DNA from 4 places in the Nonomuraea sp. NPDC000554 genome. Region 4 is predicted to be linked to each of the others. Evidence: riboswitches for the same ligand, from Rfam matches in the RefSeq annotation. Region 4 holds a riboswitch; each other region holds the start of a gene.
The links. Region 4 has a riboswitch for cyclic di-AMP ahead of ABT294_RS16300 (C40 family peptidase). Riboswitches for the same ligand answer to the same signal wherever they lie in the genome.

Region 1 (7,384 bases), on a different contig from region 4:
GCGGATTCTCGCCGGAGTCGTCCTGTGGATACGGCGGCTGTCCGGTGCTCACCGTGTCACCTCGCTTCGAGTGCGCGTGTGGCACATGTCAGGACACATGCCTGTGCCGCCCAACGTATCGACATAGGTATCAACAATCACCTTTCCACTTAGTCAAGGCCTGTGTCACCCGATGTCAAGTGGAGCAGCATCCGGGTGTTGCCCAGGGTGTTCGGCTTGACGTGCTCCAGATCAAGGAACTCGGCCACACCCTCGTCGTACGAGGCCAGGAGCTCGGCGTAGACCTCGGGCGAGACCGGCGTGCCGTTGATCGGCTGGAATCCGTGCCTCGCGAAGAAATCCACCTCGAAAGTGAGACAGAAAACACGGCGCAGCCCAAGATCCTTTGCCGTGCCGATCAAGGCGGAGACGATCTGGTGGCCGATTCCGAACCCACGGAGATCGGGGTCCACCGCGACGGTACGGATCTCCGCCAGGTCCTCCCAGAGCACGTGCAGCGCCCCACAGCCGACGACCCGCCCGCCCCTCTCGGCCACCCAGAACTCCTGCACGTCCTCGTACAGGGTGACGGTGGCCTTCTCCAGCATCCGAGGGCCGGCGCCGGCGTAGGTGTCGACCAGGCGCCTGATGGTCCGGACGTCGGGCGTGCGGGCACGCCGCACGACGGTCTCGGTGTCAGCGACTGACAGTTCGGCGACCTGCTCCATGGCTCTCCAGCGTACAGATCCGATTACGGCTCACCCCTATCTCTCATCGCTCCCCCATCTTGTGACATGCCGTGGCCGGACGAGCACGTTGGGATTCGTCCCGTTCATCCGACCGCCTACCATGCCAAGCTTGGTCAAAGTGGGCATAAAGTCTGTTCTGTACGTGTGGGCACGAGATCACCTTGTGACTCTTCGGTTGTGAAACCTCAACAGACTTGGCAGTTCTGGTTGAGCACCAACCGCGAGTGCACTAGTGTCCAGCGACGATGCCACCGCCGCGACCCGTGGCGATGGCGCGCCCAATCCCCACGCGGGGAGCCGGGGACCCAGCGGTGGCGAGATGATCAGGCGCCACCACCCCGGGGTGAATCCGGACCACCGCGTCCGGTAGGGCTGCTCCGGCCCGAACCCGTCAGCTAACCCGGTAGGCGCCTACGAGAGGAGCTTGTTGGTGAAGCGCACGCGCGACCGTGGGGGGAAGTCGGCGGGCAAGCACGCCCGCCCCCCAGAACCGGCGCCCTCCAGCAGGCGCGTCCTCCGGTTCGGCGTGGTCGGCGCCGCGATCGCGGCCCTGGTCTTCACCCTCCCCGTCGGTTCGGCCGCCGCCGAACCCAAGCCCTCGCTCAAGGAGCTCTCCGACCGCGTCGAGAAGATGCACAACGAGATCGAGACGCTGAGCGAGCAGTACAACGGCCAGCGCGAGAAGCTCAAGGCCGCTCAGAAGGCCGTCAACGCCGCCAAGAAGGTCCTGGCCACCAGCGAGACCGATCTGGCCGCCAAGCGCGCGAAGGCGAGCCTGCTGATCCAGCACGAGTACATCTCCGGCGGTTTCGACCGGGGCCTGACCTTCGCCGGCGACTCCGATCCCGAGTCCTTCCTTGACAGGGCGGCGACGACGTACGTCCTCGCACAGGAGCGGGGCCAGGAGGTCAACCAGCTCGCCACCGCGAGGGCGAACGCCGAGCAGGCCAAGACGACCGCCACCTCGCGCATCACGGAGGTCCAGCAGCTCGTCTCCGATCTGGGCAGCAGGCGTGACAAGATCACCAAGCTGGTCGCCAAGGTGGAGAGCGGCCTGTTCAAGCGCGCGATCGGCGAGGCCGGACGTCCCGGCACCCGCGCCACGCGGGTGAGCCTGCCCATCGCCGGATCGGGCAAGGCCGCCCAAGCCGCCAGGTGGGCGCTCACCCAGCAGCTCAAGCCGTACGTCTGGGGCGCCGAGGGGCCGGGCTCCTACGACTGCTCCGGCCTGGTGATGGCGGCCTACCAGCAGGTGGGCATCTCGCTGCCGCACTACACGGGCGACCAGTGGACCGCGGGCAAGCACATCTCCAGGGAGGAGCTGCGCCCCGGCGACCTGGTGTTCTTCTACGGCGACCTGCACCACGTCGGCATCTACATCGGCGGCGGCATGATGGTGCACGCGCCGCAGACGGGCGACGTCGTGCGCATCGCGCCGCTGGCCCGACGCCCGTTCGCGGGCGCCGTGCGCATCGCCGACTGAAGGGGACGCGTCAGATGAGCTGACGCCTCGCGGCCCAGGCCACCGCCTCGATCGCGGTGGCCACGCCGATTCTGTCGCAGATTCCGCGAAGTCTTCGGCGAACCGTCCGTCCGCTGATATCCAGACGCCTTCCGACCCGATCTACTGTGACTCCCTTGGCCAGCTCTGCCAGCAACGCTAAATCGGCATAGCTGAGCTCAACGCCTTCAGTGAGCACATCCATCGGGAGCCCTCCCCCCAACAGCTCTGACCCCTGCAAAGCTGCTCGTCTCGCAGAAGGTAAACGCTTCTCTGAAACGCCGTCAAGCATGACGATCGCCGCATTTGACGACCTGCATTGACATGATCAGCTCTATGTGAACTACTCGCCATATGTCGGCACACTTCGGAGCACAATGAGCGATCACACTGATCCTTACAGTGCTCCTCCTTCGTCGATGACAGCTACCGATGTGCTGGGATTCGATCCCATCAATGAAGATTTTCTTCGGGAGCCGTACCCGACTTACAAAAATGCGCGCTTCCGCGAGATGCCGGCCCGCGGCCTTGACCCGACTGTGCGGGACGGGCCGGTCTCTGAAACCCGGCGGGCCAGGCGCAGGCGGGCCGGCCCGGCTCACCCGCTGGACGGGGTGGCGTCGTAGCGCTCTCTGGCGGTCTCGACGTCGCCGATGTGCGTCTCGGCCCAGCTCTTGATCGCGGCCATCAGCGGCAGCAGGCTCTCGCCCAGCGGCGTCAGCTCGTAGTCGACCCGGACCGGCACCGACGGCGTGACCGTACGCGTGACCAGGCCGTCGCGTTCGAGCCCGCGTACGGTCTGGGTGAGCATCTTCTGGCTGACCCCGGCGATGATCCTGGTCAGGTCGCCGTAGCGGAGCGGCCCCCCGGACAGCGCGTTGAGCACCAGCGTCACCCACTTGTCGCTGAGCCGGTCGAGCAGCTTCCTGGACGGGCACTGAGCGATGTAGGCGTCGAACGCCTGCTTGGCCTCGACCCGCCGTTCGGCCGCCGTCCTCGTCGCCACGTCGCGCTCCTCCCGGTCGGTTACGCACTTCTGGGTGCCTACTTACTGTGAGAGAGTAACTCTCCTACGGTCGACGACATGACGAACATGCGTGCACTCATCGGCGGTTCCGGCGCTCCCCGGCTGGTGGAGGTCCCGGTGCCGGAGGCAGGACCCCTTCAGGTACGGATCAGGGTGTCGGCGGCAGGGGTGAACCCCTTCGACCTCGCCGTGGCCGCGGGGACGCTGGCGCAGTACGGCGTGGCGCGCCCGCTTGACTCCTACGGGCTCGGCTTCGACGTGGCCGGAACCGTCGACCAGGTCGGCGCGGGCGCCGCCTTCGAGGTCGGGGACGAGGTCATCGGGCTGGCAGCCAGGCTGGAACTGCCGGTCAAGGCCCAGGCCGAGTACGTGGTGCTGGACGCGTCGGCCGTCGCACGGGCTCCGCGGGGCGTCCCGGCGGCCGAGGCGGCGACGATCCCGCTCAACGGGCTGACCGCCTGGCAGGCCCTGGACCGCGCCGGCCTCTCGCAGGGACAGACGCTCCTGGTGACCGGAGCCGCGGGGGCTGTCGGCGGCTACCTGGTGGAGCTGGCGGCCCTGCGCGGGCTGCGGGTGGTGGCGGTGGCCGGCCCTGGCGACGAGGAGCTCGTACGGGGCCTCGGGGCCGAGTGGTTCGTCCCGCGTTCGGCGGATCTCGCCGCGTCCGTCAGGGCGCTCGTGGCGGGCGGTGTGGACGCCTGCGTCGACGCGGCGGTCATCGGCCTGGGCGCGCTCGACGCGGTACGGGACGGCGGCACGTTCGTCTCGCTCACGCCCGGGTTCTCGCTCGTCCCCCTGCGGGGCACCGACGTGGCGTCGGTCTTCTTCCGCGCGGACGCGGCGCAGCTCGCCGAGCTGGCCCGGCTCGTCGAGACGGGCAGGCTGACGCTCCGGATGGCGGACACCTACCCGCTGGAGAAGGCCGCCGACGCGCACGCCCGCCTCGCCTCGGGCGGTCTGCGCGGCCGCCTCGTCCTGGTGCCCTGAGCCCGCCCGCGCCACGTTGCCGTCCGCGTGAGTCTGGGGTGCCCCGCCGCGTCGGGCGGCGGGGCGGGGTGGTCACTGCGAGGGCTTCACCAGCGGGAACAGGATGGTCTCGCGGATGTTCTTGCCGGTGAACGCCATGATCATCCGGTCGATGCCGGCGCCCATGCCACCCGTGGGCGGCATCGCGTACTCCAGCGCCTGCAGGAAGTCCTCGTCGAGCTGCATGGCCTCGGGGTCGCCGCCCGCGGCCAGCAGCGACTGCTCCACCAGGCGACGGCGCTGCTCGATCGGGTCGACGAGCTCGGAGTAGGCGGTGCCGAGCTCGGTACCGAAGCCGATGAGATCCCACTTCTCGGTCAGCAGCGGGTTGTCGCGGTGCTGGCGGGTCAGCGGGGAGGTCTCCAGCGGGTAGTCCATGACGAACGTGGGCTGGATGAGCGTGTGCTCGACCAGCGCCTCGAAGATCTCCTGGACCAGCTTGCCCTGGCCCCACTTCGCATCCCAGTGGACGTCGTGCTTGTCGGCCAGCACGCGGACCCGTTCGAGCGGCGTGTCGGTGGTGATCTCCTCGCCCACCGCCTCGGACACCGCGCCGTACAGCGTGATGCGGGGCCACTGCTCGATGCCCAGATCGACCTCGACGCCTTCGTGCACGACCACCGAGGTGCCCAGCGCGGCCACCACGGCCTTCTGGTACATGCGCTGGGTGAGGTCGGCCATGTCGTTGTAGTCGAGGTAGGTGCCGTACGCCTCGATCATGGTGAACTCGGGGTTGTGCGTGGAGTCGGCGCCTTCGTTGCGGAAGTTCCGGTTGATCTCGAAGACCTTCTCGATGCCGCCGACCACGAGCCGCTTCAGGTAGAGCTCGATCGCGATGCGAAGGTAGAGCTCCATGTTGTAGGCGTTGATGTGGGTGGCGAACGGACGGGCCGCCGCGCCGCCGTGGATCGGCTGCAGCATCGGCGTCTCGACCTCGAGGTAGCCCTCCTCGTGCCAGAAGTCGCGCACGGCGCGCACGGTGGCGCTGCGGATGCGGGCCATCTCGCGGGCCTCGTCGTTGACGATGAGGTCGACGTAGCGCTGCCGGACGCGCGCCTCGGGGTCGGTGAGCCCCACGTGCTTCTCGGGCAGCGGCCGCAGGCACTTGGACGTGATCTGCCACCGGTCGGCCAGGATCGACAGCTCACCGCGCCGGGAGGTGATGACCTCGCCCTCGATACCGACATGGTCGCCCAGGTCGACGTCGCGCTTCCAGGCCGCCAGCGACTCCTCGCCGACCTTGTCGAGCGAGATCATGACCTGGAGGTCGCCGCCGCCGTCGCGGAGCGTGGCGAAGCAGAGCTTGCCGCCGACGCGGTTGAGCATGACGCGGCCCGCGATGCCGACGCGGTCGCCGGTCGCGGTGTCAGGCTCGAGGCCCTGGTATTTCTCCCTGATCTCGGCGTTGGTGGCCGTACGGGGGAAGTTCACCGGGTAAGGGTCGACGCCCTCGCTGCGAAGGCGGTCGAGCTTCTCCCTCCGGATGCGCATCTGCTCAGGAAGTTCCTCGCTCACCCCACAAAGAGTAGGGGATATGGCGAACTGAAAGAGTTCGTCGGTTCTCTGCAGGGGTGCTGCAAGAGCTCCGCCTTACCAATGACTCAACGAGCTCAGGGGGGCCGGCAGGGCGCCGGACCAGGGGGAGCTCAAGGAGAGATCATGTTAAAGAAGATCGCGGTAGGCTTCCTCGCCGTCGCAGCCACGAGCGCGCTGGCCCTGTCGCTTCCTTCGGCCGCGAGCGCGGCGACCACCGCCGACTCGCCCAGCTACGACGACTACTCCGACTACTGGGGCCCGGTCTACGCCCAGCACCGCCTGGCCAAGTCGCAGGGTTCGGTCAACGTCCAGTGGGACGACGACCAGGAGTCGAACTCCGTGCACGTCAGCGGCAGGCTCTACGACCGGGACGACCGCGACTACGACGAGGGCGGCAAGTGCGGATACGTGCAGTTCCAGGCCAGCGACTTCGACCACGACTGGTCGACGGTCTACACCAAGAAGTACTGCGGCTTCCCCGGCTACAAGAAGTTCCAGTTCGACACCGAGGACGTCTTCAGCCTGCGGGTGAAGGTCTGCCAGGTCGGGCCGTCGGGTGGCTACCCGACCAGGTGCGGCCGGTGGGACTACCTGTACACCGCCGAAGCCGAGTAGTCGTCCGCAGCCACAGGCGGCCCCCATCCCGAGCGGGGGCCGCCTGTTCCGCTGTCCAGCGGGGACGCGTTCCCGTCTAGGTCGCGTTCCTGTTGTAGACGAGCCGCAGGCCGATGAGCGTCAGCCACGGCTCGTGCACGTCGATCGAGCGCGACTCGCCGACCACCAGCGCCGCGTGCCCGCCGGTCGCCACCACGGTGACCTCGTCGGGGTCGTCGGACAGCTCGGCGGCCATCCGCTCGACGATGCCGTCGACCTGGCCGGCGAATCCGTAGATGATGCCCGCCTGCAACGCCTCGACGGTGTTCTTGGCGATCACCGAGCGGGGCCTGACCAGTTCCACCTTGTGCAGCTGGGCGCCGGCTGCCGCGAGCGCGTCGACGGAGATCTCGATGCCGGGCGCGGTGACGGCGCCGACGTACTCGCCCTTGGCCGAGACGGCGTCGAACGAGGTGGCGGTGCCGAAGTCGACGATGATGCAGGGCCCGCCGTACTGGTCGATGGCCGCCAGCGCGTTGACGATGCGGTCACTGCCGACCTCCTTGGGATTGTCCATCCGGACGGGCACGCCGGTGCGCACGCCCGGCTCCACGATCACCGCGGTCACGTCGCCGTAGTACCGGCGGCACATCTCGCGCATCTCGTTCAGCACGCTCGGCACGGTCGAGCAGATCGCGATGCCGCTGATGTCGGCCCCCTTGAGCAGCGGCGACTGGCCCAGCAAACCCTGGAGGACGACCGCGATCTCGTCGGCGGTGCGGCGGGCGTCGGTGGCCAGCCGCCAGTGCTCGATGACCTCGTCGCCCTCGAAGAGGCCGAGCACCGTATGCGTGTTGCCGACGTCGATCGTGAGCAGCATCAATTACCCCCGTAGGTCCAGCGCGATGTCCAGGGCCTGCGCCGAGTGCGTGAGAGCGCCCACCGCAAGGTAGTCAACGCCAGTTTCAGCTA
Region 2 (7,384 bases), on a different contig from region 4:
AACGCGGCGTCCGCGCACGTGGCGGGCGTCGACATCGGCCGCGACTGGATCAGGGTGGCGGTGGCGGACCTGCGCGGCACGTTCGCCGGCCGCACCGACGGCCGCAACACCGCGCGCAGCTCGGCCGAGCTGGCCGTGCTGGTGGGCGACCTGGCCAGGGCCGCGGCCGAGAAGGCCGAGCTCGACTGGTCCTCGATCACCTGCGCGGTCGTCGGCTCGCCCGGCGTGTACGACCCGGCGCTCGGACGCCTGGAGTTCGCCCCCAACCTGCCGGGGCCCGACCTGGCCGAACGGCTGCGCTCGGCGCTGGAGGTCGATCTCGTCATCGAGAACGACATCAACCTGGCGGCCGTGGGCGAGCACGTCTACGGCGAGGGGCAGGGCAAGGCGAACTTCGCGCTGGTCTCCATCGGCACCGGGGTGGGCATGGGGATCGTGGTCAACGGCGAGCTGTACGTCGGGGCGCGGGGCGCCGCCGGCGAGGTGTCGTACGTCCCCGCGGCCGAGGATCCGATCCCGTCCGACGACGCGCTGGCGCACGGCGCCACCGAGGCCGTGGCCGCCGCGCCCGGCGTGGTGCGGGCCGCCCGCGCGGCCGGGCTCGACCTCGCCACGGCCAAGGAGGTGTTCTCCGCCGCCGCGACCGGCGATCCGGTGGCCCGCTCGGTCGTGGAGGCCGAGGGGCGGCGGATCGGCGGCCTGCTGGTGGCGGTGGCGGCGGTGCTCGACCCCGAGGTGATCGTGCTGAGCGGCGGCGTCGGGCGCAACCTCGACCTGCTCGGGGCCGCGATCGAGAGCCGCGTGGCCGAGCTGGGGCCGCTGCGTCCGGTGGTGGTGGCGAGCGCGCTGGGCGACAGCGGCGTCCTGCTCGGCGCTGTCGCCCACGCGCGCGCCCGCGCCTGGGACCTCATCTTCGACGCTCGCCGGGGATGAGGCCGCTACGGGTCAGAACGTCGCTGTCGGCATGGCAGGGGCCGGTGTGGCGCGCTGCTTGCTGATCTCCTTCCAGAGCTTGACGCCCTTGGGGTCGGGACGGACGGCGCCGACGAAGGAGTCCTTGCGCCAGTCCGACAGCTGCTCCTCCTTCACGACGTCGCCCGTGTGCGGGGCGTGGACCATGTATCCGGGGCGGGAGATCATGCCCACGTGGCCGAGGCCGTGGAAGAAGACCAGGTCACCGGGTTTGAGGTGGTTCCAGCTGATCTTCTTGGAGAAGGCGTTGTACTGCTCGGCGGCGGTGCGCGGGAGCTCGATCCCCGCCTTCCCGTACGCCCGGAGCATGAGCCCGGAGCAGTCGTAGCCGCTGTCGCTCGTCCCTCCCCAGACGTAGGGGATGCCGCGCTTCTTCATGGCGAACTTGAGGGCGACCTTCCAGGCGGGGGTCGGGGTCTTCTTGATCTGGAGCTGCTTGAGCTGAGAGCCGGTGAGGGTGGTGGTGGGAGAGGAACTGGGGATGCTGTCGGGGGTGTCGGAGTCGGCGTTGGCAGGGGAGGCGAGGGCCATTCCGGCGGCTGTTGCTCCCAGGACGACGAGGACGGCGATGCGAGACAGGGGAGTGTCCTTCCATCTGGCCGACCGGGTTAGCTGACGGGCTCGGGCCTGGAAGTAGCCCTACGGCGATGCCGACTCGCCCCAGGTGAAGTGGGTCCCCGGCTCCACGCAGCCGTTGCGTGGATTAGGCCTGACGGACTCTAACGAAACGGTCAAAAGGTCGCAAATAGCTTAAAACGGACCGTCCGGACAGTGAGACGGTGTGTTCGTCAGCCGAGACGAGCCGGTAAGGTACCGTCCATGGAGTCGCGTAACATCCGCCTGGCGGTCATTCCTGGCGACGGCATCGGCGCCGAGGTCGTGGCAGAGGGGCTGAAGGTCCTCGAAGCGGTCGGAGTCAAGCTGGAGCCCACCCACTACGACCTGGGTGCCGCCCGCTACCACCGAACCGGCGAGACGCTCCCCGACTCCGTGCTCGAAAAGCTGCGCGGCTACGACGCGATCCTGCTCGGCGCCGTCGGCGACCCCAGTGTCCCGCCGGGCATCCTGGAGCGCGACCTGCTGCTCCGCCTGCGCTTCGCGTTCGACCACTACGTGAACCTGCGCCCGGTCAAGCTCTTCCCCGGCGTCGAGACCCCGCTGGCCGACACGCCGACCGAGAACATCGACATGATCGTGATCCGCGAGGGCACCGAGGGTCTGTACGCGGGCACCGGCGGCGTCATGCGCCGCGGCACCCCGTACGAGATCGCCACCCAGGAGTCGCTCAACACCGCCTACGGCGTGGAGCGCGTGGTGCGGTACGCCTTCGAGAAGGCCAAGTCGCGCCCGCGCAAGCAACTCAGCCTCATCCACAAGACGAACGTGCTGACCTTCGCCGGCGACCTGTGGCAGCGCACCGTCAACCGGGTGGCCGAGGAGTACCCCGAGGTCAGCACCGACTACTACCACATCGACGCGGCCTCGATGTTCTTCGTGAGCCAGCCCGAGCGCTTCGACGTCATCGTCACCGACAACCTCTTCGGCGACATCATCACCGACCTCGGCGCGGCCATCGCGGGCGGCATCGGCCTGGCCGCCAGCGGCAACATCAACCCTGAGCGCACCGCGCCCAGCATGTTCGAGCCGGTGCACGGCAGCGCCCCCGACATCGCCGGCCAGGGCAAGGCCGACCCGACCGCGACCATCCTGTCGGCCGCCATGCTCCTCGACCACCTCGGCCTGCGCGCCGAGGCGGCCAAGGTCGAGCAGGCCGTCGCCGACGACATCCTGGAGCGCCTGACCGGGTGGGCGGGTCGCACCACGCACGAGATCGGCGACGACATCACCGCGCGAGTATCGAGCTAGGGCCGCCTAGCTCCGCAAGCGCCTGGCGGTCCGGTGACGGACTGCCAGGCGCTTTTTGGTGTCCGCACGATCACAACCCCCCACCCACCCCTTGCCATTCCAAATAGCGAGACAATAGGAAGTACGTACTGCCCCGCGCAGTGCTGTCGAGATCGCAGAGAGAAGGACGTTCGTCATGACCATCGCTCAGAAGCTCAGCTTCGACGTGCAGCTATCCGACCACGCGCGTACCGCGGCCGAGCGGGAGCAGGTACTGGCGAGTCCCGGATTCGGGCAGGTCTTCACCGATCACATGGTCTCCATCGACTACACCGAGGGCGAGGGGTGGCACGACGCGCGGCTCCAGCCGTACGGGCCGCTCCTGCTCGACCCCGCCACCGCGGTCTTCCACTACGCGCAGGAGCTGTTCGAGGGGCTCAAGGCGTACCGGCAGGGCAACGGCTCGATCGTGACGTTCCGCCCGTACGCCAACGCGGCCCGCTTCAACCAGTCGGCCGTCCGGATGGCCATGCCGGAGCTGCCGGAGGAGACGTTCGTCGAGTCGCTGGAAGTGCTCGTCCAGACCGACCGCGACTGGGTGCCCACCGCCGAGGGGCACAGCCTGTACCTGCGGCCGTTCATCATCGCGACCCAGGTCGGGCTGGGGGTCAACTACCCGTCGCGGAAGTACCGGTACATGGTGATCGCCTCACCGGCGGCCTCGTACTTCGCCGGCGGCGTGAAGCCCGTCTCGGTGTGGCTGTCGACCGAGTACACCCGCGCCGCGCCCGGCGGCACCGGCTTCGCCAAGTGCGGCGGCAACTACGCGGCGGCCTTCGTCGCGCAGCGGCAGGCCGTCGAGCAGGGCTGCGACCAGGTGGTCTGGCTCGACGCGCACGAGCACAAGTACGTCGAGGAGATGGGCGGGATGAACCTGTTCTTCGTCCTCGGCGGCAAACTCGTCACGCCCGCGCTGACCGGCACCCTGCTGCCGGGCATCACCCGCGACTCCATCCTGTCCATGGCCGCCGACCTCGGCCTGGAGGCCGAGGAGCGCCTCATCTCCACCGACGAGTGGCAGGCGGCGAGCGAGTCGGGCGAGCTGACCGAGGTGTTCGCGTGCGGCACGGCCGCGGTGGTGACCCCGGTCGGCTCGGTCAAGGGCGCCGACCGCGCCTGGACCATCGCCGACGGCGCCCCCGGCCCGGTGACCATGCGGATCCGCGAGGAGCTGGTCGGCATCCAGTACGGCACCCGGGAGGACAAGCACGGCTGGGTCCACAAGGTCAGCTGACCCGGGCCGCGCGGGTGGCGGCTAGTTCTTGCGGACGAGCGTGAGCCCGTCGGCGACAGGCAGCACGACGACCGTCACCCGCGGGTCCTCGGCCACCAGATCGTTGAACTCGCGCATCACGACGGTGGCCGGCCCGTTGTCGGCCGGGTCGGCGACACGGCCCTTCCAGAGGGTGTTGTCGACCATGAGCAGCCCCCCGGGCCGCAGCCGGTCCACCAGCAGCTCGTAGTAGGCCGGGTAGTTGGGCTTGTCGGCGTCGAGGAAGGCCAGGTCGACGCGCTCGTGGAAGGCGGCGAGCGTGTCGCGCGCCGGGCCGATCGTGAGCGTGATCCGGTCGGCCACGCCCGCCGTCTCCCAGTAGCGGCGGGCGATCGACGTCCACTCCTCGCTCACGTCGAAGCAGTGCAGGGTGCCACCTGACAGCCCGCGGGCGATGCAGAGCGAGGAGTAGCCGGTGAACGTCCCGACCTCGACGGCGACGTCCGGCGCGACCAGCTGCGTGATCATGGTGAGCAGCCTGCCCTGATCCGCGGAGATCTGCATGCCGGCGCTGTCGCCGGTCGCCGCGACGGTCTCCTTCGCCAGGGCTTCGAGCAGCGGGTCAGGCTTCGTGGTGTGGTCGAGGATGTACTGGGCCACGTTGGGGTCGAGCAGGTTTCCCTTCATCCGATCATTGTCGTCCGCGCGAGGGGGCGACGCGAGCTCATCCCACGTCGCGCCGCTCGGCCCAGTCGACCTCCGACGGGACCCGGTCGGGGCGCAGCCCCCGCCAGGAGGGGTGGCGCAGCCGGTGGTCCTCGGTGATCTCCATGAACTGCACCTCGCCGACCAGGCGTGGCTCGACCCAGCGCGCGTCCCTCGCGAACTCGCGCGGCACGGGCACGGTGAACGGCGAGTCGGGACGTTCCAGCGGCGCCAGCCGTTCCCGCAGGTCGCGCAGCATCGCCTCGGTGAAGCCGGTGCCGACGTGCCCGACGTAGCCGAGCCGCCCGGCAGGGTCGTACGCGCCGAGCAGCAGGGACCCGATCAGGCCGGAGCGCCGCCCGGCTCCGGGCTTCCAGCCGCCGATCACCACCTCGGCCGTCCGGACGTTCTTCACCTTCGTCCACTCGGCGGACCGCCTGCCGGGCCGGTAGGGGGCCGACCGGAGCTTGCACACCACGCCTTCCAGCCCCAGCCGCACGCTGGCCTCCAGCGCCTCCTGCGCGTGGTCGTCGAACTCGACCGGGACCTCCCAGCGGTACCCCGGCATCACCAGGCTCTTCAGCAGCTCGCGCCGCTCCGTGTACGGCCTGCGCACCGACGGCGTGTCGTCCACGTGCAGGATGTCGAACACCAGGTACGTGACGGGCGTGGACCTGGCCAGCTCGGCCACCTGGGCGGGGTTGCGCTGGTGCATGCGCGGCTGGAGGGCCCCGAACGACGGCCTGCCCTGCTCGTCCCACGCCACGATCTCGCCGTCGAGCACCACGTCGTGCCCGCCGACCGCGCCCGCGATCGGGTACAGCTCGGGGTAGGCGGGCGTGATGTCCTTGCCGTTGCGGGACGTCAGCCGCAGCGCCCGCCCCTCGACGTAGGCCAGCGCCCTGACCCCGTCCCATTTCATCTCGGTGCACCACCTGTCCTCCTGGGCAGGCGGTGGCAGGCTTCCGAGCTGTGCCAGCATGGGCTGGTAGGCGGGCAGGTGCGCCATGAACCGGGGCATACCCCGGCGAAAGTCAGTTTTTGGCAAAGCTCGGTGAATACCCCGTCATGCCCGCTGTCCGGAGATTCGGATAGGGTCTGCGCGATCAACGAAGGGGCGGCGGATGACGAAGAGGCTGGCGGCCGTGGTGGCCGCCATCGCGGTGCTGGCCGTGGTCGTGGTGATGGCCTTCACACAGCCGGGCGAGTCGGCGCAGGGCGTACGGCTGACCCGGCAACCGGACGGGACGATGGTGCTGGCCGACATGGGCGGCAGCGCGCCCGTGCTCGACCTGTACGAGGACTTCGACTGCCCGGTCTGCAAGGAGCTGCACTCCAGGGTGAACGCCACCCTCGAGAAGCTGGCCCTGGAAGGCAAGGTCAAGCTGGTCTTCCACACCGTCACGATCTTCCAGGACGAGCCCATGCGGTCGAACTCCATCAGGGCCGCGGCGGCGGCCAGGTGCGTGCCCGAGGCCAACTGGCTGCGCTTCCGCGACGAGCTGTTCGCGATGCAGCCCGCCCCGCACGGCGTGGCCTCGGGTTTCACCGTGGCGGAACTGGTCGGCGCGGCCAGGAGGGCGGGGGCCTCGGTCGACGACTGCGTCACCTCGCAGTCGTACGCGAAGGCGCACCTCGAGGAGACGGCGAAGATCAGGATCGACGGCACGCCGACCGTCCTGCTCAACGGTCAGATGCTGGGTGAGCTGGCCTTCGACCCCGTCGCGCTGGAGCGTGCCATCACCGGCGGAGACGGCGTCACGGTCTGAGGGCGTCCCAGAGCATGAGATCGATGTGCCAAATGGTGAGTACGTATGGCAGACTCACAAGCACCATGTTCTACGGTCTGCTCATTATCGGCAGGCGCGCTGGCTGAAAAAGGGCAACGCCAGCGCGCAGACCTCTCACGTCCGTGAGGGGTCTTTTTGTTTCCAGGGAGACGAACAACCATGGCCGACGACCGCTTTCACGTCTATGACACGACGCTGCGTGACGGCGCACAGCAGGAGGGCCTGAACCTCACCGTCGCCGACAAGCTCGCCGTCGCGCGCCATCTGGACGGACTGGGCGTCGGCTTCATCGAAGGGGGCTGGCCCGGCGCCAACCCCAAGGACACCGAGTTTTTCAGGCGCGCTCAAACAGAGCTGCACCTGGAGCACGCGCAGCTAGCCGCGTTCGGCGCGACCCGCCGGGCCGGTGTGAAGGCAGCCGACGACCCCTTGGTAGCCGCACTGCGCGAATCCGGCGCGCCGGTCGTGACCCTTGTCGCCAAGAGTCACGACCGGCACGTGGAGCTGGCCCTCCGCACGACTCTCCAGGAGAACCTCGCGATGATCCGCGATACGGTCTCTCACCTCCGTGCGGAGGGACAGCGAGTCTTCCTCGACGCCGAGCACTTCTTCGACGGTTACAAGTCCAACCCAGCCTACGCGCTGGAGGTCCTGCGCACCGCCGCCGAGGCGGGCGCCGACGTCATCGCCCTGTGCGACACGAACGGCGGCATGCTCCCCGACGAACTCGGCGAGGTCGTGGCGCGGGCCGTCGAGACCAGCGCCAGGGTCGGCATCCACTGCCACGACGACACCGGCT
Region 3 (7,384 bases), on a different contig from region 4:
CCAACATAGCGTCCGACATGCCATGCGTCTAGACCGCATCGGCGGCGCGAACGGATGGCACTGGAACCTCGCCCGTTACCGGCGCAGACTGAGACGGTGACCCCGAGTAACTGGTACAACGTCGTTCCCGACCTGCCCGCCCCGCCGCCACCGCCGCTGCACCCCGGCACCCGGCAGCCCGTGGGGCCGGACGACCTCGCCCCGCTCTTCCCGATGGAGCTGATCAGGCAGGAGTTGAGCGGCGAGCGGTTCGTCCCGATCCCCCAGGAGGTGCTGGACGTCTACCGGCTGTGGCGGCCGACCCCGCTCATCCGGGCGCGCAGGCTGGAGCGGTCGCTCGGCACGCCCGCCCGGATCTACTACAAGTACGAGGGCGTCTCCCCGGCCGGGTCCCACAAGCCGAACACGGCCGTTCCGCAGGCCTACTACAACGCCCGCGAGGGCGTGCGCAGGCTCACCACCGAGACCGGCGCCGGGCAGTGGGGCAGCGCGCTGGCGTTCGCGTGCGCGCAGTTCGACCTGGAATGCGAGGTCTGGATGGTGCGCGCCTCCTACGACCAGAAGCCCTACCGGCGCTCGCTCATGCAGGTGTACGGCGCGACGGTGCACGCCAGCCCCTCGCCGCTGACCAGCGCGGGCAGCAAGGCGCTGGCGGACGCCCCCGACTCGCCCGGCAGCCTGGGCATCGCCATCAGCGAGGCGGTGGAGGTGGCCGCGTCAGGGGCCGACGCGCGGTACGCGCTCGGCTCGGTGCTGAACCACGTGCTCCTGCACCAGACCGTGATCGGCGAGGAGGCGCTGGAGCAGCTGGACGAGACGCCGGACGTGATCATCGGCTGCACCGGGGGAGGCTCCAACTTCGCCGGGCTGGTGTTCCCGTTCCTGCGTGAGAAGCTGACCGGGAAGATCAACCCGACGTTCCGCGCCGTCGAGCCGGCCGCCTGCCCGTCGTTCACCCGCGGCGTCTACGCCTACGACTTCGGCGACACGGCGGGCTTCACGCCGCTGCTGAAGATGCACACCCTGGGCCATCGCTTCGTGCCGGATCCGATCCACGCGGGCGGCCTGCGCTACCACGGGATGTCGCCGCTGCTGTCACACATGTACGAGCTGGGCCTGTTCGAGGCGGTCGCCAAGTCGCAGAGCGAGTGCTTCGAGGCGGGCGTGCGCTTCGCCCGCGCCGAAGGCATCGTCCCGGCTCCCGAGCCGACGCACGCGCTGGCGGAGACCATCGCGGAGGCGCTGCGCTGCAAGGAGACCGGCGAGGAGAAGGTGATCCTCACCGCGCTCTGCGGCCATGGCCACTTCGACCTCGCCGCATACGACCGCTACCTCTCAGGGTCGATGGAGGATCACACGCTGCCGCAGTCACGCCTGGACGAGGCCCTCAGCGACCTGCCGGGCTAGCCGACCCGTCAGCGGGCGGTGGGGCGCTTTCCGTGGTTGGCCTTCTTCTTCTTGCGGGCCTTGCCCTTGCGAGATCGTCTGGCCATGGGCTCACCTCCGGTGATCGGCGTGTGCTTCGCTTCCAACGTCTCGCGCCTCGGGCCGCCGCACAAGCCATGCGGCTATCTAACATTCCCCAACAAATCCGTGTCATAATTTGGTGGAATCTGTTGGAAGGAGCGGCGGCGTGCTCGCACAGCAGCGGCAGCAGACAATCCTGGAGCGCGTGCGCAGCAGCGGCGGCGTCCGGGTGGCCGATCTCGTGCGCGAGCTCGGCGTCTCCGACATGACGATCCGTCGCGACCTGGAGGTGCTCGCCGAGCGCGGGCTGCTGGAGAAGGTGCACGGCGGCGCCACCGCGCTCGGCCCCGGCTCGACCGAGGAGCCGGGTTTCACCGCCAAGTCCGCCCGCCAGCAGCAGGAGAAGGAGGCCATCGCGCGCCAGGCCGCCCAGCTCGTCAGGCCCGGCACCGCGGTGGCCCTGTCGGCAGGCACCACCACCTGGGCGCTGGCCCGTCACCTCATCGGCGTGCCCGACCTCACGGTCATCACCAACTCGATCCCGGTGGCCGAGGTCTTCCACCGCAACCCGCGCGCCGACCGCACGGTCGTGCTGACGGGCGGCGTCCGCACTCCGTCCGACGCGCTCGTCGGCCCGGTCGCGGTGGCCGCGATCCGCCGCCTGCACGTCGACACGCTCTTCCTCGGAGTGCACGGGATGAGCGTCCGCGCCGGGTTCACCACGCCGAACCTGCTGGAGTCCGAGACCGACAGAGAGCTGGTGGCCGCGGCGCACCGGCTGGTCGTCCCCGCCGACCACACGAAGTGGAACACCGTCGGCATCAGCACGATCGCCGAGCTGACCGAGGCCGACGTGGTCATCAGCGACGCCGGGCTGTCCGAGGACGCACGCTTGGAACTGGCCGAACGGGCCGGAGAACTGATCATCGCGGAGGGCTCGCAGTGAAGCGCACCATCACCCATCTGGCCGACGGCCGAGAGCTGATCTACTTCGACCGGCGCGACGACGCCGACAGGAGCGCGATCGACCGGCGGCCGCTCGACCCCAGGCCGGTGGCGTCCGAGCTCCGTTACGACCCGCTGACCGAGGAGTGGATCGCGATCGCGGGGCACCGGCAGACGCGCACCTTCCTGCCTCCCGCCGACGAGTGCCCGCTGTGCCCGTCGACCGACACGCGGGCCTCGGAGATTCCGGCGCGCGACTACGACGTGGTGGTGTTCGAGAACCGCTTCCCCTCCTTTTCCGGAAATTTCGGTACTTACGGTGAGGTGGGCGGACTGAGCGAAGTACGGCCGGGAGTGGGACGGTGCGAGGTCGTGTGCTTCACGTCCGATCACTCCTCGTCGTTCTCCCGCCTGTCCGACTCCCAGGTCGAGCTGGTCATGGAGGCCTGGGCCGACCGGACGGCCGAGCTGTCGGCCATCGACGGCGTGGAGCAGGTGTTCTGCTTCGAGAACCGCGGCGAGGAGATCGGCATCACGCTCCCCCACCCGCACGGCCAGATCTACGCCTACCCGTACGTGACCCCACGCACCAAGCTCCAGCTCGCGGCCGCCTCACGCCACCCGGGCGGCAACCTGTTCGCCGACGTGCTGGCCGCCGAGCGGGCGGAGGGGACCCGCGTGGTCGCCTCGAACGAGCTGTGGACCGCGTTCGTGCCCGCCGCCGCCCGCTGGCCGTTCGAGGTGCACGTGTATCCGCACCGGCAGGTGCCCGACCTGGCGGCGCTGTCGGAGGAGGAGCGGGCCGCGTTCGCGCCCCTGTACACCTCGGTGCTGCGGGCACTGGACGGGCTGTTCGGCGTGGCGATGCCGTACATCTCGGCCTGGCACCAGGCGCCGGTGCGGCAGCAGCGCGAGCTGGCCTACCTGCACCTGGAGTTGTTCAGCATCAGGCGCGCGCCCGGCAAGCTGAAGTACCTGGCGGGCTCGGAGTCGGCGATGGGGGCGTTCGTCAACGACGTGCTGCCTGAGGAGGCGGCACGCATGCTTCGATCACAGGTAGATCACTAATTGATTTCCGATTGAGGTCGCATGACCTTGGTTTTACTACTAACATCCCTTTTGCACCGGCCGTAACAGCCGTTGCCGCCTAATCCCGGGCGCGTTGCCCGGGAGCCGGGGACCCACCGCAACCGGGGTGAATCCACTTCGGTGGTAGGGACATCACTCCTGCCCGAACCCGTCAGCTAACCCGGCCGGCAGAGGGAGAGGAACACGTACGTGGCGGCTGCGTCCCCCGCGAGTCTGGCCATCGCTCTCGTCACCGCCGCCTCCGCGGCCTTCAGCCCGGCCGTCGCCTCGGCCGCGCCCAAACCCACGGAGGCGCAGCTGCGCGCCGAGCTCAAGAAGCTCAACGCGAAAGTCGACAAGCTCATCGAGAGCTACAACCTCAAGCGCGTCGAGCTGGCCAAGGCGCGACAGGACGCGGAGGGGGCCAGGAAACGGCTCGCCACCGCCGACCAGACGCTGGCCACGGCCCAGAGGCGGGTCTCCGAGCTCATCCAGCTGCGCTACCAGAACGGCGATCCGTCCTTCCTGCTGCCCACCGACGGCGGCGCCGCCGCCGTCCTCGAACAGCTCACCAGCGAGCAGCAGGCCATCGTGCAGAGCGTCGCCAGCGCCCGCGACGAGAAGAAGCGCGCCTCCGACGAGGCCGCCGCGCTCGAGTCCAAGATCCGCACGGACACGGCGGACGTCGCCAAGCAGCGCGACGGCGCCCAGGACGTCATCAAGGACATCCAGAAGAAGCTCACGCAACTCGTCCCGACAGGACCGGGCCGGCGCTCCGACGGCAGCTGGGCGCCCGAGTTGCCCTCCGGCTCCGACAACATCACCGCCCGCATGCGGGTGATCCGAGGGCTGATCGAGAAGAACTTCGCGCTGCCGTTCGAGGTGGGGTGCTTCAGGTCGGGATCGAGCGGCGAGCACCCCCTCGGCCGGGCCTGCGACTTCATGATGAGCACCGGCGGCACCATGCCGAGCAGCGTCAACAACGCCCTGGGCGACCACATCGCCGCCTGGGCCCTGCAGAACAAGGCCAAGCTCGGCGTGAAGTACGTCATCTGGAAGCAGCGCATCAACCAGGGCTCGGGCTGGGAAGCCATGTCGGACCGCGGCAGCATCACCGAGAACCACTACGACCACGTGCACATCTCGATGTACTGAGCTACTCGGCGCTGCGAAGAGTTCGGGGGCGGCCATGTGCCCGGTGAGCTGTACGGCGACGCGCTTCGGCAAGGGGTGTCGGGGAGCTTGCCGCCCCTCTCGGATACCAGCGACGGCCTTGGACGATCACGGACGACGTTCTCGCTACGGATCAGAATGGTGCGAGCGCGTCTCTGCCCGCCGGTTAGGCCGGAACCTGAACGAAACCGGCTCGAAGTAGGGTTCCAGGGCGATTCTGATCGAACTTGTTCGGCGTTCCTTGCATCAGAATGGTTATGAACTCATGCGCCGAGCACAAGAGCAGCCCGATGGCCCGCCGACTCCGTACCTGGGCGGGGGCCGTCGCCATCTCGACATCACTGGCGCCGCTCCTCGCCATGGGCACCGCCACGGCCGACAGTGCGGCGGCTCCAGCCACGGCCGCCGCCTTCGAAGGGACCGACTGGGCGAAGGTGGTGGAGCCGGCGCTGCACTGCCCCAAGCCACGGCCGAGCGACACCTGGTATGTCGTGCGCGCCCGCGTCGCCGCTGTAGGCGACCTCACGCGTGACGGAAAGCCCGAGACCGTGGTCGTTTCGTCTTGCCCGAGCCCTACGTCGGGCAATCCCACAATTTCCTTCGTTTACGACGGCGCCTCCAAGCGCTCAGCCCCCCGCCTGATCGGCGCGTTGGGCAAGAACCGCTACTTCAAGACCCAGAACGTCACCATCCAGAACGGACAGGTAGACCTAAGCGGCAAGGTGGTCAGCGACAAGGCTCCCAACTGCTGCCCCGATCTGATCGTCCGCCAGACCTACAAGTGGAACGGCACGAAGTTCCTCAGGACGTCTGAGAAACTGACCCGCACCTCATGAGCCCCAGCCCACCGGCCCGCTCGGACACCGGTACGGAGGTGCCGGCCGAGCGTGCCCACGGCAGAGCGCCACTCCTCTCTCCTGTGCGCTGATCGTCGCGGGCCACAAGCAGACCCGGACGACGGTGTCGCTCATGCCCGATCAGATGCGCGCAGCACCGCACTGGTTCGTGCTCGGGACGACGCCTCTCTGGGAGAGGACCACATCCAGGGCGCGGCGGCTTCCGGCCTGGGTCGCAGGCCGTCGGCGGTCAAGGGCCGAGAGCTGCCAGGTCGACGTGGCGAAGGCGCTCGGGATCGGCGATCATCTCGATGATGGCGATCTTGTCGTGGTTGAAAGTGAGGCCGAGTGCCCCGATGAGGCGTCCTTGCGGGACGATCGCGAGACCCACGGCTCCGTTCACCAGCGCGGGCTGTACGAACCGGGCACCCCGCGAGAAGGTGAGCGCGTGGGCGCCTACAGCCCGCGCGCCTCGCATCAGCCCTGCACCGCCAGGGGGGAGTTCGGCGCTGCCGTCTCGGAGGAGCACATCGGGATCGAGTACGGCGAGGAGCCCGTCGAAGTCACCTTCTCGCAGCGCGGCGAGGAACGCCTGGACGACCTGTCGTTGGCGGACGATGTCAACCTGCCGGGGTGGGGTCGCGACTCGGACCCGTCTGCGGGCGCGGCTGGTGAGCTGACGGGTAGCGGCCGGGGACCGTTCGAGGATGGCGGCGATCTCGTCGAAGGGCACGGCGAAGATGTCGTGCAGGACGAAGGCCAGCCGCTCGGCGGGGGCGAGGTTGTCGACCACGACCATCAGCGCGGCACCGACCGAGTCGGCCAGCAGGGCTTCGGCTTCGGGATCGTTGACGTCGTAGCCTCCGGCAGAGGGCTCGGCCGTGGTGTCGCCGAGGGGCTCCTCGCGGCGGCTCCGGCGGGTGCGCAGCATCTTCAGGCACTCCCGGGCGACGACGGTGGTCAGCCATCCGGCGAGGTTGTCCACATCGGCGGTGTCGGCGCCGCTGAGACGCAGCCATGAGTTCTGCACCGCGTCGTCTGCTTCCGCGTGCGAGCCCAGCATCCGGTAGGCGATCGCCCGCAGATGGGGCCGCTGCTCCTCGAAGCGCGCTGCCAGCCCGGCCTCGTCCATCGGTCACATCCTTCCGCCCCGGGGGTTCATAGCGATGAACCAGCACTCCGCTCGGATGTGACAAGGAGCATCTCATGGGCATCGCCCAGCGCTACGGACCCGTGCGTTTGCGATCGGCGGGATACTGGCTGGCCACCGCAGCGGTGGCGGCCGAACTGGCAGTCGGCGGCATCTGGGATATCGCGCGGCTCCCATACGTCCGCGATCTGGTGACGCACCTGGGCTATCCGCCTTACTTCCTGGTGCTGCTGGGAAGCTGGAAGGTGCTGGGTGCGATCGCCCTGCTCGCCCCGCGTCGCGCGTTGGTCAAGGAATGGGCCTATGCAGGCGCCTTCTACACCTATACCGGGGCCATCGTCTCCCACCTGACCACCGGGTACGACCGCGGCGAGGTGTGGCTGCTGGCCATCCTGGCCGTTCTGACCGTCCTGTCCTGGGCGCTGAGGCCCCCCAGCCGCCGCATGCACCACCTCGGCAGGCTCTGAGACGACGGGGCCGTCAGGCCAGGTCGAGCACCGCCTTTCCGTGCAGACGGCGCTCGACGAGGGCGCTCACCGCCTCGGACGCGTCGTCCCAGCCGCCGCGCCAGGTGATCTCGGGGCTCAGCACGCCGTCTGCGACCTGCTGGGCCAGCCAGGTAAGGTCCCGGTCCAGCCCGTCGCAGAACAGCAGCATGAACGTGACGATCGAACGATCATCACGGCCTGGCCCGCTGAACATGGCACCGAACGGGAAGCTCTCGCCCTCGCCCGTGGAGTGGCCG
Region 4 (7,384 bases):
CACGATCAGCAGGCCGGCCGACTCGGTCGCCGCGGTGGCTCCCGGCACGCCGGGCGTGCGCGGCGTGCCTGCCCGCGCCCTGGCGGACGACGATCCGCAGCTCCTCGACCAGCTCCTGGCGCTGCCGCAGGTTCACCTGATCATCGACGGCTACAACGTGACCAAGACCGGTTACGGCACGCTCACGCTCGCCGACCAGCGCAACCGGCTGATGACCGGCCTGGGCGGGCTCGTCGCGCAGACCAGGGTCGAGGTGACCGTGGTCTTCGACGGCGCCGAGCTGAACGCGCCCGTCCAGGTGGTGGCGCCGCGCGGCGTGCGGGTGCTGTTCAGCGCGCCCGACGAGATCGCCGACGACCTGATCCGCCAGCTCGTCCGCGCCGAGCCGCTGGGCCGGGCCATCGCCGTCGTGTCGTCGGACCGGGAGGTGGCGGAGTCCGTGCGGCGCATGGGAGCCAGACCGGTTCCGTCAGGTCTGCTGCTGCGCCGCCTCGGTAGGGCCTAGATTACAAATCTGCGGAACAGGTGAGACCTCACCGGCCACTTCTGTACTATTTCGCCCCAGATCTGATCTCTGGGAGGCGACGCTGTGAGGTTTGGCCGGGTGCCGGTGGCCGCGGGTCTTGTGGCCGGGCTGATGCTTACACCAACGGGTGAGGCACTGGCTGAGCCGAGACCGACCCTGCGGCAAGCCCAGGCGAAGCTCGACAAGCTGAACGACCGGGCCGACAAGGTCGTCGACCGGTACAACGCGGCGAACGAGAAGTACAAGGACGCCAAGAAGCTCTACACCAAGCTGAACGACAGCTACAAGCGCAAGCTGGCGACCGTGGCGGACCTGCGCGCGCAGGTGGTCTCGATGGCGATCGACAACTACCAGCTGGGCAGCGACATGTTGTCCTGGCCCTCCATGCTGGGAGCCGACAATCCGTCGGGCATGCTCAACGGGCTGGTGCTGGCCGGGCGGATCACGCAGGCCCGCGCCGAGACGCTGGTGGCCTTCGACCGGGAGAACCGCAGCCTCAAGTCCGACCGCGACAACGCGCAGAACGCGCTCTCGGCCGCCGACGACAAGCGGGACGGGGTCGAGAAGGAACGCACCGAGATCCTCGCCCTCATCAAGCAGCAGAAGAAGCTGCTCAAGAAGCTCGGCGCGTACCGTACCGGCGACCCGAACAGCACCGGTCTGAAGTACACGGGCCCCGCCTCGGGCAACGCCGCCGCCGTCCTCCGCTTCGCCTACGCCCAGATCGGCAAGCCGTACGTGTTCGGCGCCACCGGGCCCGGCGGCTGGGACTGCTCCGGCCTCACCCAGGCGGCGTGGCGGGCCGCGGGCGTCTCCCTCCCGCGCACCACCTGGTCGCAGTGGGCCTGGGGCGCCGCCCGCAAGGTCTCCGTGAACGACCTCCAGCCCGGCGACCTGATCTTCAGCAACGGGCTCGGCCACGTCGGCATCTACGCGGGCAACGGCAAGATGGTCCACGCCCCCCAGACCGGTGACGTGGTCAAGATCTCTCCGCTCACGGGCCGCAGCCTCGTGGGCGCGATCCGTCCGTAGCCGGCCCGTCCGCGGGTTACGCCGCGTCCCAGGTGACCGGGAGCCGGTGCACGCCGTAGATGTCGGAGTTGGTGCGCAGCGGCACGTCCTCGGGCGGGACAGCCAGGCGCAGCGTCGGGAACCGGGCGACCAGGGCGGGGAAGGCGACCCGCATCTGGACGCGGGCCAGCTGCTGGCCGAGGCACTGGTGGACGCCGTGGCCGAAGGACACGTGCCCGGCGGGCTGCCGGCGCAGGTCGAGGGTGTCGGGGTCGGCGAACCTGGCCGGGTCGCGGTTGGCGGCCTGGATGGAGACGGTGACGGACTCGCCGGCCCTGATCAGGTGGCCGTCCAGCTCGACGTCTGCCACCGCCGTCCGCACGCCGGTGTGGGGGATGCTCAGGTAGCGCAGCAGCTCCTCGACGGCCTGGTCGGTGCGGCCGGGGTCGGCGCGCAGGGCGGCGAGCTGGTCCGGGTGGCTCAGCAGGGCGAAGGTGCCCAGCGCGAGCATGTTGGCCGTGGTGTCGAGGCCGGCGCCCAGCAGCAGGGCTCCGATGTTGGTGAGCTCCTCGTCGGTGAGGTCGTCGGTGGTCAGGTCGCTGAGCAGGTCGTCGGTGGGCTGGGCGCGCTTGGCCAGCACCAGCTGGTGCAGGTAGCCCTGCAGGGCGGTCACGGCGGCGTACTGCGCCTCCGGTGTGGCGTCGTGGTCGTTCAGCGCCGCCGCGTGCCGCTGGAACATCTCGTGGTCGGCGTAGGGGACGCCGAGCAGCTCGCAGATCATCAGCGCGGGGATGGGCTGCGCGTACGCCTCCACCAGGTCCACCGGCGGGCCGTGCCGTTCCATGGCGTCCAGGTGCTCGGCGGTGATCTGCTCGACCCGCGCGGTCAGCAGGTTCATCCGGCGGACGGTGAACCTGCCGGTGAGCAGCTTGCGATAGCGGGTGTGCTCGGGCGGGTCCATCCCGATGAATATGCCGGGCGGGGCGGGCGGGGCCTGCCCGGCGTAGGCCGCTCCGGGCACCGGGGAGCGCATGAGGTCATGCCGTGAGCTGAAGCGGGTGTCGGCCGTCACGGCGCGGGCCAGGGCGTGGCTGGTCACCAGCCAGCCCACGTGCCCGTCGGGGTAGGTCATCCGGCTCAACGGCCGCTGCTCGCGCAGCCGCCCCAGCTCCTCGGGGGGATCGAACGGGCGGCCCGCGGGACGCGTCACGGGCAACCCCGCCAGGACGGGGAGGGATTCGGTCATCTCTGCTCCTTCTGGACCGGCTGGTCATCGAGATAGTACGTGTTCGACTGCTAGCAAAAGCTACGTTGCATTCAATGAATCTGTCAATCAGTGATTCGCCGATTTCCCTGTCTGGCCAGCTAAATAGAGTAGAGAATTGCAATGGACTTGAAGGTGAATGCAACGTCTCCCGTGTCTTTAGTTGCAATGAGGTGTGCACAAACGCAATACTGTCGCCCGGTGTGTCGAGCGGAAGAGCAAACGGGAGGCGAGTGCGGATGCCGGGAGGCAGGCTGACCTACGAGGACCGTCAGAGCATCGCCGCGGGGCTCGCCGAAAGGCTCGGGTACGCCGAGATCGCCAGGCGCCTCGGGCGGCCGACGTCCACGATCAGCCGGGAGGTGGCGCGCAACGGCGGGCCCGGCGGCTACCGGGCCGACCGGGCGCACCAGGCGACCGAAGGGCGCGCCCGCCGGCGCAGGCGGGCCCCGTCACCGGCGCCGCAGGTCGCCACCGGCGGATACGGGCGCGACCCGGAAGCGGTGCGCGACCTCGAGGAGGGCCTCACGGCGCTGCTGGTCCAGACCGGGGTCCCGCGGACGACGGCCAGGGTGCTCACCTGCCTGTACACCACCGACTCCGGCAGCCTCACCGCCGCCGAACTGGTCCAGCGGCTGCGGGTCAGCCCGGCGTCGATCTCCATGGCCGTCGGCTACCTCGAGGAGCAGGCGCTGCTCAGGCGCGAACGCGACCCCGGGCGGCGGCGCGAGCGGTACGTCATCGACGACGACGTCTGGTATCGAGCCTTTCTGGCGAGCGCCCAGATGACCGTCATGCTGGCCGACGCCGCCCGGGGCGGAGCCGACGTCCTCGGTGCCGCCACGCCCGCCGGCGCCCGGCTGGGGGACATGGGCCGGTTCCTCGGGTACCTCGGCGACGACATGGTCCAGACGGCCGAGCGCTGGTGGCAGATCTTCGTGGCACACCGGACGGCGGGCCGCCGGTACGGCGGGGCGGGTGACCCTTGCCACGTGACGGATGTGACAAGAGTTACAGATGGGACCTGACTCGAACCTGTGTCGTCAACTGTGAGCAGGGTCACATTTGAGTAACGACGGCCTGGCTTCCAGCAGGCATTCGTCCCCTTACTGACACCTTTATCTGATCTTTACAGGCTGACTCGGACTTTGCCAGCTCCAGAACTTTCGGCGTAGCTTCTGGCCGTCGCGGTGCCAAGCCATGGCGCCGCGAATCGACATCGGTCCCCCCGATGTGGACGAGATAGTCATCCGCTGGCCCGCCGCCACTCCCACCGAGCACGACACCCGGCGGTGAGGCCTGCCGAATCCGTGCAGCCAGGAGGCACGGAGCCGGGGACCCAGCGATCCCGTTCCCCAGGGATCAGGGGTGAATCGGCGCGTTACGCGCCGTAGGGCGACTTCCAGGCCCGAATCCGTCAGCTAACCCGGTAGGCGTTCGTGGAAGATCCAAGGAGAAATCCTGTCTACCCACCCGCATAACCCCCGTCTGTCCCGTTTTGCCGTGAGTGGCGTTGCGCTCACGATGTCCGTGGCGGCTGGAGGGCTGATCCTCCATGCCCCGGCGGCGCAGGCGGCGACGACGAGCGAAAGGGCCGGCACTTCCACGACCGCGGCGGCGAAGACCGTCGGGACCGCGAAGACGGCCACGGTTTCTCGGCAGATGGCGAAGGCCCGCAAGGCCGTCGCCGTGGCCAAGGAGCAGGTCGGTGACCCCTACCGGTTCGGCGGCACCGGGCCTGGCTCGTTCGACTGCTCCGGACTCGTCCAGTACGCCTGGAAGAAGGCCGGAGTGAAGATCCCGCGCGTGACGAACAGCCAGTTCGCGCGCATCAAGAAGAAGATCTCCTGGAAGAGTCTCAAGCCGGGCGATCTGATGTTCTTCCGCGGGCTCGGACACGTCGGCATGTACGTCGGCCATGGCAAGATGATCCACTCGCCGAGGACCGGCGAATCGGTGCGTATCGACAAGCTCGGCGGCTGGCGCAAGGCGTCGTTCGTCGGCGCGGTACGTCCCGGCCTGTGACCGATCACGAAACGCCCCGCCCCTGCCAGGGGCGGGGCTTTCGCGTGCCGTCATCCGGCAGGCCGCCTTCCACCGTGGCGCTCCGCGGCCTTGCGGGCGGTGCCAGGTTTCGCGCCCGCGGCAGGCCGCGTTCCGCTGTGGCGCTCCGCGGCTTTGCGGGCGGTGCCAGGTTTCGCGCCTGCGGCAGGCCGCGTTCCGCTGTGGCGCTCCGCGGCTTTGCGGGTGGTGTCCGGTTTCGCGCCTGCGGCAGCACGGTCTTGACGATTGGGGGCCTGCGTTCCCCGCGCTGTGACCTGCGGCCTCGCGGCCGTCTCCGGTCGGCCGGGCCGCTACGATCTGGCATGGTGTCCGTGCAGGTGAGCCGTCGAGCCGCGCTGGCGGGGGTGGTGCTCCTCGCGGCGGCCTCGGCCAGCGCGCCGCCGGGCGGCCCGCTCGCGCATGACGGGCTCCGAGATCTCTGGCCTGACGGAGCCCGGACCGTGCGCGGCGCCCGATCGCTGGTCGTGGGGCATCACGCCGACGCCGGGCTGCTCCGTGACCTGGCACGCAGGGCCGACGCGGCGGGGGAGCGGGTCTCGGCCGTCCTGGGCGGCCAGGTGCGCCCGCTGGTGCTCGTCCCCGACTCCACCGCCGACGGCGCCCGCCTGGCGGGGCTGACAGGGGTGGCCGGGCTCGACGGGCTGGCCGCCGTCGCCGACGACGGCCGGGTGATCGTGCTGCCCACCGCGTTCGCCCGGCTCACCCCCACCGGCCGGGACGTCGTCCTCACCCACGAGCTGACGCACGTCGCCGCGGGCACCGACCACCTGCCCACCTGGCTGTACGAGGGCTTCGCCGACTACGTGGGCTACCGCGACGCGGGCCTCGCCGTCCCGGTGGCCGCGGCCGAGCTGGCCGCAGAGGTCCGGGCCGGGCGGCTGCCGCGCGAGCTCCCCGGGCCCGCCGCGTTCGCGGCGCGTGAGCCGGGACGGCTGGCGCGCGCGTACCAGGAGGCGTGGCTGGCGTGTCGCTTCCTGGCCGGACGGTTCGGCGAGAGGACCCTGGTGAGGCTCTACCGTGATGCCCAGAGCCGCGGCGTCGACGCGGCTCTGGCGGCGCTCGGCCTCTCGGTCGAGACACTGACGGCACGGTGGCGCGACTACGTGCGGGACGAGCTGGCGTAAGGGGACGCAGATGGACGATCGTCAGGACGTGAACGACATGCCCGACGCGGGCCCGCCCAGATCCGCCGCCCAAGGCCGGCAGGCCGCTTCAGCCGCCTCCGAACTGGGCGCTCCAGCCGACTCCGGAACGCCCGGCCCGGCTGACACCGAACCGGGTATCCCAGCCGACCCCGTCCCGGATCCCCCGGACGGCACCGAGGCCGGGGGCACCGAGTCCGGCGGCGCCGAATCTGGCGACACCGAGTCCGGGGGCAGGGAGAGCGGCGGGCGGCCGGGGGAGCCGGAGACTGAGGAGTGGCTGGACCGGCGTGCGCGGCGGCAGGCCGGGGGCGCGTTGATGGTGCTCGGGGCCGCCATCCTGGCGGTGGCGGCGTTCAGCACGCCCTGGCGGGTGCTGCCGCCCGGGGCGCCGGACGTCCCGCCAGACCCCGCGAGAGACTTCACCGCCGCGCAGATCGCCAGGGCCGACGCCTTCGACGCCGCCACCGCCATCCCCGGCTATCTCTCGCTGGCGCTCACCGTCGTCTTCGCGGGCCTGCTCGTCGTCACCCCGTTCGGCGCCAGGGTGCTGGGCCGGCTGCGTGGCCCCTGGTGGCTGCGGGTGATCGAGGGCGTGCTGCTGCTGACCGCGATCAGGGAGGCCCTGCGGTGGCCGCTCGGCATGTGGGTCGAGACACGGCTGCGCGCCTACGGCCTGTCGACGCAGGACTGGGCCGGCTGGACGGCCGACAGGCTGAAGAACCTCGCCGTCAACGTGGTGCTGCTGTCGATCATGCTGGTGGTGCTGGTGGCGCTGGCCCGCAGGTTCAGGCGGTGGTGGCTGCCGGCCGCCGTCGGCGCGTTCCTGTTCACGGTGGCCGCCTCGTTCGTCTACCCGGTGGTGTTCGAGCCGCTGTTCAACGACTTCCACGCCATGCCCGCCGGCCCGCTGAGGACGAACCTGCTCGCCATGGCCGAGCGCGACCACGTCCCGGTCGAGGACGTGCTGGTCGCCGACGCCTCCCGGCGCACGACCGCGCTCAACGCCTACGTGTCGGGCTTCGGCGCCACCCGTCGCATCGTCGTCTACGACACGCTGCTCCAGGCTCCCCAGCCCCAGGTGGAGCTGGTGGTGGCGCACGAGCTCGGGCACGCCAAGCGCGGCGACGTCCTGACCGGCACGCTGATCGGCGGGCTGGCCGCCGCGTTCGGCTCGATCCTGCTGTACGTGGTGTTCGGCGCGGTACGCCGGCGCACCGGGGTCGTCTCGGTCGCCGACCCGCGGGCGGTGGGCGTCCTCATGGGCCTGATGAGCCTGGGCACCCTGCTGTCGGGCCCGGCCCAGAACGTCGTCAGCCGCCACATCGAGGCCCGCGCCGACGTGCACGCCCTCGACCTGACCCGCGACCCCGTCAC

Region 1: linked by a shared signal. The riboswitch ahead of ABT294_RS10210 (C40 family peptidase) and the one ahead of ABT294_RS16300 (C40 family peptidase) in region 4 are both predicted to bind cyclic di-AMP.
Region 2: linked by a shared signal. The riboswitch ahead of ABT294_RS23780 (C40 family peptidase) and the one ahead of ABT294_RS16300 (C40 family peptidase) in region 4 are both predicted to bind cyclic di-AMP.
Region 3: linked by a shared signal. The riboswitch ahead of ABT294_RS38865 (coiled-coil domain-containing protein) and the one ahead of ABT294_RS16300 (C40 family peptidase) in region 4 are both predicted to bind cyclic di-AMP.

The regions. Positions count from the first base shown of each region.
Region 1 is NZ_JBEPDC010000004.1:281,636-289,019, forward strand. Features, by position in the region: gene ABT294_RS10200 (RDD family protein) at 1-52, opposite strand, end outside; gene ABT294_RS10205 (amino-acid N-acetyltransferase) at 150-707, opposite strand; cyclic di-AMP (ydaO/yuaA leader) riboswitch at 994-1,153, shown strand; gene ABT294_RS10210 (C40 family peptidase) at 1,159-2,211, shown strand; gene ABT294_RS10215 (LuxR C-terminal-related transcriptional regulator) at 2,222-2,434, opposite strand; gene ABT294_RS10220 (winged helix-turn-helix transcriptional regulator) at 2,828-3,235, opposite strand; gene ABT294_RS10225 (NADP-dependent oxidoreductase) at 3,314-4,243, shown strand; gene lysX (bifunctional lysylphosphatidylglycerol synthetase/lysine--tRNA ligase LysX) at 4,316-5,797, opposite strand; gene ABT294_RS10235 (hypothetical protein) at 5,942-6,433, shown strand; gene ABT294_RS10240 (type III pantothenate kinase) at 6,510-7,292, opposite strand; gene ABT294_RS10245 (L-aspartate oxidase) at 7,296-7,384, opposite strand, start outside.
Region 2 is NZ_JBEPDC010000012.1:242,428-249,811, forward strand. Features, by position in the region: gene ABT294_RS23775 (ROK family transcriptional regulator) at 1-933, shown strand, start outside; gene ABT294_RS23780 (C40 family peptidase) at 946-1,503, opposite strand; cyclic di-AMP (ydaO/yuaA leader) riboswitch at 1,556-1,692, opposite strand; gene ABT294_RS23785 (3-isopropylmalate dehydrogenase) at 1,792-2,838, shown strand; gene ABT294_RS23790 (branched-chain amino acid aminotransferase) at 3,014-4,111, shown strand; gene ABT294_RS23795 (O-methyltransferase) at 4,133-4,777, opposite strand; gene ligD (non-homologous end-joining DNA ligase) at 4,815-5,804, opposite strand; gene ABT294_RS23805 (DsbA family protein) at 5,920-6,564, shown strand; gene cimA (citramalate synthase) at 6,745-7,384, shown strand, end outside.
Region 3 is NZ_JBEPDC010000028.1:25,332-32,715, forward strand. Features, by position in the region: gene ABT294_RS38850 (TrpB-like pyridoxal phosphate-dependent enzyme) at 97-1,407, shown strand; gene ABT294_RS50920 (50S ribosomal protein bL37) at 1,416-1,532, opposite strand; gene ABT294_RS38855 (DeoR/GlpR family DNA-binding transcription regulator) at 1,634-2,413, shown strand; gene galT (galactose-1-phosphate uridylyltransferase) at 2,410-3,480, shown strand; cyclic di-AMP (ydaO/yuaA leader) riboswitch at 3,547-3,685, shown strand; gene ABT294_RS38865 (coiled-coil domain-containing protein) at 3,691-4,635, shown strand; gene ABT294_RS38870 (hypothetical protein) at 4,944-5,489, shown strand; gene ABT294_RS38875 (sigma-70 family RNA polymerase sigma factor) at 5,740-6,621, opposite strand; gene ABT294_RS38880 (DoxX family protein) at 6,696-7,106, shown strand; gene ABT294_RS38885 (zinc-binding dehydrogenase) at 7,120-7,384, opposite strand, start outside.
Region 4 is NZ_JBEPDC010000007.1:188,852-196,235, forward strand. Features, by position in the region: gene ABT294_RS16280 (NYN domain-containing protein) at 1-505, shown strand, start outside; gene ABT294_RS16285 (C40 family peptidase) at 638-1,558, shown strand; gene ABT294_RS16290 (cytochrome P450) at 1,575-2,783, opposite strand; gene ABT294_RS16295 (GbsR/MarR family transcriptional regulator) at 3,041-3,829, shown strand; cyclic di-AMP (ydaO/yuaA leader) riboswitch at 4,092-4,252, shown strand; gene ABT294_RS16300 (C40 family peptidase) at 4,305-4,826, shown strand; gene ABT294_RS16305 (gluzincin family metallopeptidase) at 5,183-5,989, shown strand; gene ABT294_RS16310 (M48 family metallopeptidase) at 6,000-7,384, shown strand, end outside.